2 linked regions of the Prosthecodimorpha staleyi genome follow. The protein of the gene in region 1 interacts with the protein of each later gene in a pairwise test. Links are inferred from orthologs where the notes say so. Each region holds a gene or a part of one and is shown on either strand. Other genes may lie near its edges.

Region 1 (3,238 bases):
CAGTCTGCGCCACATCGCGGTCGCCCCGGACGGCACCGTCGGCTTCGGCTGCCAATTTGCCGGCGACGCCGAGGCGGCGCCCGAACTGGTCGGCGTGCTGACGCGGACCGGGCGGCTGGACCTGCTGCCGGTGCCCGAAGACGCCAACATGCTGTTCGAGAACTATATCGGCTCGGTCGCCTTCGACGCCTCCGGCAGCATCCTGGCGGCGGCGAGCCCGAAGGGCGGGGCGGTCGGCTACTGGGACGTGCCGGGACGGCGCTTCCTCGGCATGAGCCGCCTGACCGACGCCTGCGGGCTGGCGGCGGCTCCCGATCGGGGCCTGTTCATGCTCTCCGGCGGCGCCTCCGGCCTGCGCCTCGCCCGGGCGTCGGCCGGGGATCTCGCCCGGCTCGGCGGCAGCGATGCAGGCCGCTGGATGTGGGACAACCACCTCCTCTCGCTCTGATGCCGCCGGGCAGGCCCGGCTCCCCCGCTGGCCGCCATGCGAGCCGCGCGGCTCAGGACATCCTGCATCCGCGCCTCTCGAAACCCCGTCCGCCCGGCCCCGGTCGGCCCGGCTTCCGGGCGACCGGTCGTCAGATGTCGAGGTCGATGTCGTTGGCGAAGGCGGCGCGCTCGGTGATGAAGGCGAAGCGGGCCTCCGGCTTGTTGCCCATCAGCCGTTCGACCGAATCCCGGGTCGCATCCTCCTGGCCCTCGATCACCTGCACGCGCAGCAGCGTGCGGGACTTCGGGTCCATGGTGGTTTCCTTCAACTGGAACGGCATCATCTCGCCGAGACCCTTGAAGCGGCCGACCTCCGGCTTCTTGTTGCGGTAGACCGTCGCCAGAAGCTCGTCCTTGTGGGCGTCGTCGCGGGCATAGATGGTCTTGGAGCCGTGCGTCAGCCGGTAGAGCGGCGGCACGGCCAGGAACAGATGACCCTTGCGGATCAGGTCCGGCATCTCGCGATAGAAGAAGGTGATCAGCAGCGAGGCGATGTGGGCGCCGTCGACATCGGCATCGGTCATCACGATGATCTTGTCGTAGCGCAGGTCCTCCTGCCGCCAGGCCTTGCCGACGCCGCAGCCGAGCGCCTGGACCAGATCGGCCAGTTGCTGGTTGGCGCCGAGCTTGTCGCGCGTGGCGTTGGCGACGTTGAGGATCTTGCCGCGCAGCGGCAGCACTGCCTGGCTGCGCCGGTCGCGCGCCTGCTTGGCCGAACCGCCGGCCGAATCGCCTTCGACGATGAACAGTTCCGAGCCCTGCGCGGCCGTGTCCGAGCAATCGGCCAGCTTGCCGGGCAGGCGCAGCTTGCGGATCGGGGTCTTGCGCAGAACCTCCTTTTCATGGCGCCGGCGCAGCCGCTCGTCGGCGCGCTCGATCGACCATTCCAGGAGCCGGTCGGCCTGCACCTTGGAGCCGCCGAGCCAATGGTCGAAGGCATCCTTGATCGCCGTATCGACGATCCGGGTCGCTTCGGCGGTGGCCAGCTTGTCCTTGGTCTGGCCGACGAATTCCGGCTCGCGGATGAAGACCGACAGCATCGCGCCGGCGGTGGTCATCACGTCGTCGGTGGTCAGGATGGCGGCGCGCTTGTTGCCGACCAGATCCGCATAGGCGCGCAAGCCCCGCAGCAGGGCGACGCGCAGGCCCTGCTCGTGGGTGCCGCCCTCCGGCGTCGGTACGGTGTTGCAGTAGGAAGAGACGAAGCCGTCGCCGGCGAACCAGGCGACCGCCCATTCGACCGCGCCGTGACCGGAGGTCTTGGCGGTCTTGCCGGCGAAGACGTCGTCGGTGACCAGCCGCTCGTCCTTCAGCCGCTCGGCCAGGAAGTCCTTGAGGCCGCCGGGGAAATGGAACACCGCCTTGTCGGGCGTGTCCTGGCCCTGGACCAGTTCGGCCGCGCAGGACCAGCGGATTTCCACCCCGCCGAACAGATAGGCCTTCGACCGGGCCATGCGGAACAGCCGGGCCGGATCGAAGCGCGCACCCTCGCCGAAGATCTGCGGGTCCGGCCGGAACCGCACCGTGGTGCCGCGCCGGTTCATGACCTCGCCCAGTTCCTCCAGCGCGGTCGTCGGATGCCCGCGCGAGAAGCGCTGCCGGTAGAGCCGCCGGTTCTTGGCGATCTCCACTTCCAGCCATTCGGACAGCGCATTGACCACCGAGACGCCGACGCCGTGCAGGCCGCCGGAGGTCTCGTAGGCCTTGCCGTCGAACTTGCCGCCGGAATGCAGCATGGTCATGATGACTTCGAGCGCCGACTTGCCCGGGTATTTCGGATGCGGGTCGACCGGGATGCCGCGGCCATTGTCGGCCACCGACAGCGTGCCGTCGGCCTCCAGCCGCACCTCGATGAAGCTGGCATGGCCGGCGACGGCCTCGTCCATCGAATTGTCGATCACCTCGGCGAAGAGGTGATGCAGCGCCTTCTCGTCCGTGCCGCCGATATACATGCCGGGACGGCGCCGGACCGGCTCCAGCCCTTCGAGAACCTCGATATGCGAGGCGTTGTAATCCGCCTCGCCCGGCATGGTGCCGCGGGCGGGCACCGACCGCACGGGCTTGGGCGGCGGGGGCGCCGGTACGGGCCTGCTGGCTTCGGGCCGGTCGGATTCGGGCAGCTTGGCGAAAAGATCCTGCGGCTTGGCCATTCGGGCTTTCGGTCGATGATGTCGTCGGCGCGGTCTATCACGAATCGCCCATGATTGTCGCACGGGCGAAACCGGACCGGAAGCATTTGTTCTCTGAATGTTCGCGACGGGCCGGCCCGTTCCCACGGGGCCGCATGGCCGCAACGGGTGCCGCATGGCCAGCGCCGAGGGCCGCATCGCCCGCCGCCGGAGGCTCTCACCGCGCATCGGGCGGTCCAGGGCATCCGACGAGCACCGCCCCGGCCGGCGTCAGACCGGGGCGACGACCGTGATGCGTTCAGCGGCCGGCATAGCCCGGCTCGATCGCGTCCAGAGTCTGGGCGCGGCTCGAACCGGTCGCCCGGAACACGGCGATGGCGAAGACCAGCATCGCGCCGATCGTCAGCAGCGAACCGGCGATGGCAACGGCCACGCCCCAGTCCTGGCCGGTCACGCTGCCGGCGATACCGACCGACAGCGCCACCGCTCCGGGCAGGGCGAGGGTGAAATGCAGACCGGCCAGCCAGCCGGACGCGCTCGGCACGACCCGGTAGAATAGGCCGGCCAGAAAAAGGGTCGTGAACCCGACCAGGTTGACGTGGGCGTGGACGGGCGACAGC
Region 2 (3,289 bases), on another replicon or contig:
GCTCGATTTCACCGCGCACGGCACGGTGGTCAATTCGGCCGCCCGGTTGGAGGCGGCCAACAAACAGTTCGGCTCGACGATCTGCGTCGGACCGGCCCTGGTCGCCGCATTGCCCGAGCGATCCTGGCGCCCGCTCGGCCGGATCACGCTGCGGGGTCTCTCGGCGCCGACACTGGTCAGCGAGCCCTGGCCGGACAGCGCGCCGGCGGACCTGATCGCCGGCTATGCGGCAGCCTTCGCGCGGACCGACGACGATCCGGCCGGCGCCGCCGCGGCTTTCGCGGTCCTGGCGGCCGCGCATCCCGATGACGCCGTGCTGGCCGGCTGGGTGGCCCGGCTCGGCGGCGGATCAACTGGCTGAAGGGCTTCTCAGAGCACGCTCGCCATCGCCTCGGCGATGCGCGGCGCACCCCAGCGGGCGACCGGGCTCGGCGGCCGGCCGGGAGCCGGGATGTCGGTGCCCTCGCCGGCGGCCAGCATTCGGGTCACGCCCGCCGCCGCGACCGTAACGGCGCCCCGCTCGACGAAGACGCCGAAGGCGCCGCGGCTCGGGCCGGCGAAGAAGCGCGTGCCGCGCACCGCGATCACCCCATAGGCCGAGCGCATCTTCACGTCGACCTTGGGGGCGGTTTCCGGACGGTCGAACAGCACCGCGCCGTCGGCGAGGTCGAGCACCCCGCCCATGTCGGCGATGAAGCGGTCGATCACCAGCCGGCTGCGCGCGCCGAGGCGCACCGTGGTGGCGAGGCCGAGTTTCATGGCAAGGCGCGCCTCGGTCCCGGTCCAGACCATGTCCTGCAGATAGAGGTCGGCCGCAGCCGCGAGGCGCCTTTCGGCCGCATCGCCGCGTGCGAAGGCGTCGCCGATCACCTCCTGCACGGCACCGATCCGGCCGGCGGTCGCAGCCGATGCGGAGCCGGCCAATACGACCGATCCCGGGGCGGTGGCCAGCAGGGCGGTGGCGATGAGTTCCCGTCGCGTCAGGCGCGTTCGCGAAAGGCTTTGCGAAGGTTCCATGCGCTGCGTCTCCCTGCCGGCCCTCCGGCGGCCGACGCAGGACCGTGGCATCCGGTGCCTGAACGGAACATGACCGGACGGACCCGGACTTCGGTACGGGCGGCTGGCCTCGCCGGTGCTGCAAGAGCGCCGGTCAATGAGCATGCAGGGCCCGGCGCACTCCGCGAGCAGGAGCGTCGGGCCTTGGCGCCGCCGCGTCGCCTCACATGCCCCAGCGCAGGGCGGCGGTGTGGACGCGGGCGTCCCAGAGGCGGGCCGTCTCGGTATCAAGCTTGGTGACGGTCAGCGAGCAGCCGGCCATGTCGAGCGAGGTGACGTAGTTGCCGACCGCCGAGCGGGCGACGCGCAGCCCGTGCTTGTCCAGCATGCGGGCGGCGTTGTCGAACATCAGGTAGAGCTCCATGGCCGGCGTGCCGCCGAAGCCGTTGACCAGCAGGAGCACGTCGGACCCGGCGAAATCGCCGAAATCATGCACGATGGCGCCGATCATCTCCGCGGCGATCTCGGCGGCCGGCGTCAGCGGCACGCGGCGGCGGCCCGGCTCGCCATGAATGCCGACGCCCATCTCCATCTCGTTCTCGCCGAGCGTGAAGGTCGGCTTGCCGGCGGCCGGCACGGTACAGCTGGTCAGCGCCACGCCCATCGAGCGGGTCGCCTGGTTGACGCGGTCGCCGAGCGCCTTGCAGGCGTCGAGATCGTAACCAGCCTCGGCGGCGGCGCCGACGATCTTCTCGACCACCATGGTGCCGGCGACGCCGCGCCGGCCGGTCGACCAGGTCGAGCTCTCCACGGCCACGTCGTCGTCGGTCAGGATGCGGGCGACCGGGCCGGACGCCATCTCGGCGGCCATTTCGAAATTCATCACATCGCCCTCGTAATTCTTGACGATGTAGAGGACGCCGGCGCCGCCATCGACGGTCTCTGCGGCGGCGAGCATCTGGTCCGGCGTCGGCGAGGTGAAGACCTGGCCCGGGCAGGCGGCATCGAGCATGCCGTGGCCGACGAAGCCGGCATGCAGCGGCTCGTGGCCGGAACCGCCGCCGGAGATCAGCGCCACCTTGCCGCGCACGGGGAAGCGTCGGCGCACGAACTTGCCCTCGTCGCCGAGCGTCACGATGTCGGCATGCGCGCGCACGAAGCCGGCGAGGCTTTCGGACAGGACGGTATCGACGGCGTTGATCAGCTTCTTCATGGACGTCTCCCTGCTGTTCGCGCCGGCCGGGACCTCAATCCTCGACCAGCTTGGCGATGCGTGCGACGAGATCGTGGATCATGTCGTCCATCACCTTGTTTTTCTTGGCATCCTCGAAATCCGGCAGGCGCAGCGCCAGGGTCCGGTGGCGGCGCGCCTCGGCCGGCCGGCGCGCGCGGCGCGGATGCGCCTCCTCGTAGGCGGCCAGGAAACGGGCGCGCTCGGCCGCAGAGAAATGGCAGATCTCCAGGATCGTCTCGACATGGGCGACCGGGATCGGCGTCGGATAGGCGGGATTGGCGATCTGGCTGACGAAGCTCGGATTGCGCTCCAGCGCCTCGGCGAGGCGCCGGCGCATGCCGGAGGGGCGCTTGCCGAGCACCTCGCGCAGCACCGCCTTGTAGGCGGCGACCGCCGGATGGCCGTCCGGGCCCGGGGTGGCGGCGTCCTGCACGCTCATGGCCGGCGGCCCGGCAAGGTCGTTGCTCGGATCGCCGCCTTGGCGCGCGGCACGGCGGCCGCGCCCATCGACAGCACGCGCAGGCCCGCGGCGAGCAGATGCGGGATCGCGGCCGGATCGCCGCCGGCATCGCCGCACAGGCTGACCGGCACGCCGCGCGCGGCGGCCTCGCGCGCGACGGTCTCGATCACGCGCAGGACCGCGGGGGCGAGCGGATCGGCCAATGCCGCCACGGCGGTGGAATCGCGCCCGGCGGCCATCAGATACTGCACGAGATCGTTGGAGCCGATCGACACGAAGTCGACTGCGAACAGATCGAGCGTCAGCGCCGCCGCCGGCACCTCGACCATCATGCCGAGCTCGAACCGGCCGGGTGGGGTGCCGGCCGTGGCGAGACTTGCCGCTTCCTCCTCGACCAACGTCCGCACGGCGGCCATCTCGGCCGGCACGGCGACCATCGGGATCATGATCTTGAGCGCTCCGTGCGCGGCGGCGCGCAGCAGCGCGCGCAACTGGACGCGGAACACCGCCTCGCGGGCGAGCGACAGGCGCACGCCGCGCAGGCCGAGGAACGGATTGGCCTCGCCGTCGAGCGTGTAGCCGGGGATCGGCTTGTCGCC

Evidence for each region.
Region 2: the proteins of parE (region 1) and dhaK interact in binary tests that used the Escherichia coli proteins (3 or more experiments, as listed by UniProt). The link is inferred for Prosthecodimorpha staleyi from one-to-one orthologs.

The regions. Positions count from the first base shown.
Region 1 is NZ_JAHHZF010000014.1:85,357-88,594, forward strand. What follows is about bases 110-3,035. They hold parE (DNA topoisomerase IV subunit B), read right to left. Parts: upstream 2,640-3,035; coding sequence 579-2,639; downstream 110-578. Other genes in these bases: KL771_RS24295 (DUF1513 domain-containing protein), read left to right, coding at 110-448; KL771_RS24305 (hypothetical protein), read right to left, coding at 2,917-3,035. Also shown: more of KL771_RS24295, read left to right, coding at 1-109; more of KL771_RS24305, read right to left, coding at 3,036-3,238. UniProt on the Escherichia coli protein: Topoisomerase IV is essential for chromosome segregation; it is the principal protein responsible for decatenating newly replicated chromosomes. It relaxes supercoiled DNA.
Region 2 is NZ_JAHHZF010000013.1:84,518-87,806, forward strand. Bases 215-3,191 are described here. They hold dhaK (dihydroxyacetone kinase subunit DhaK), read right to left. Parts: upstream 2,210-3,191; coding sequence 1,220-2,209; downstream 215-1,219. Other genes in these bases: KL771_RS23310 (CHASE2 domain-containing protein), read left to right, coding at 215-361; KL771_RS23315 (FecR family protein), read right to left, coding at 370-1,017; KL771_RS23325 (hypothetical protein), read right to left, coding at 2,244-2,669; ptsP (phosphoenolpyruvate--protein phosphotransferase), read right to left, coding at 2,666-3,191. Outside these bases: more of KL771_RS23310, read left to right, coding at 1-214; more of ptsP, read right to left, coding at 3,192-3,289. UniProt on the Escherichia coli protein: Dihydroxyacetone binding subunit of the dihydroxyacetone kinase, which is responsible for the phosphoenolpyruvate (PEP)-dependent phosphorylation of dihydroxyacetone via a phosphoryl group transfer from DhaL-ATP.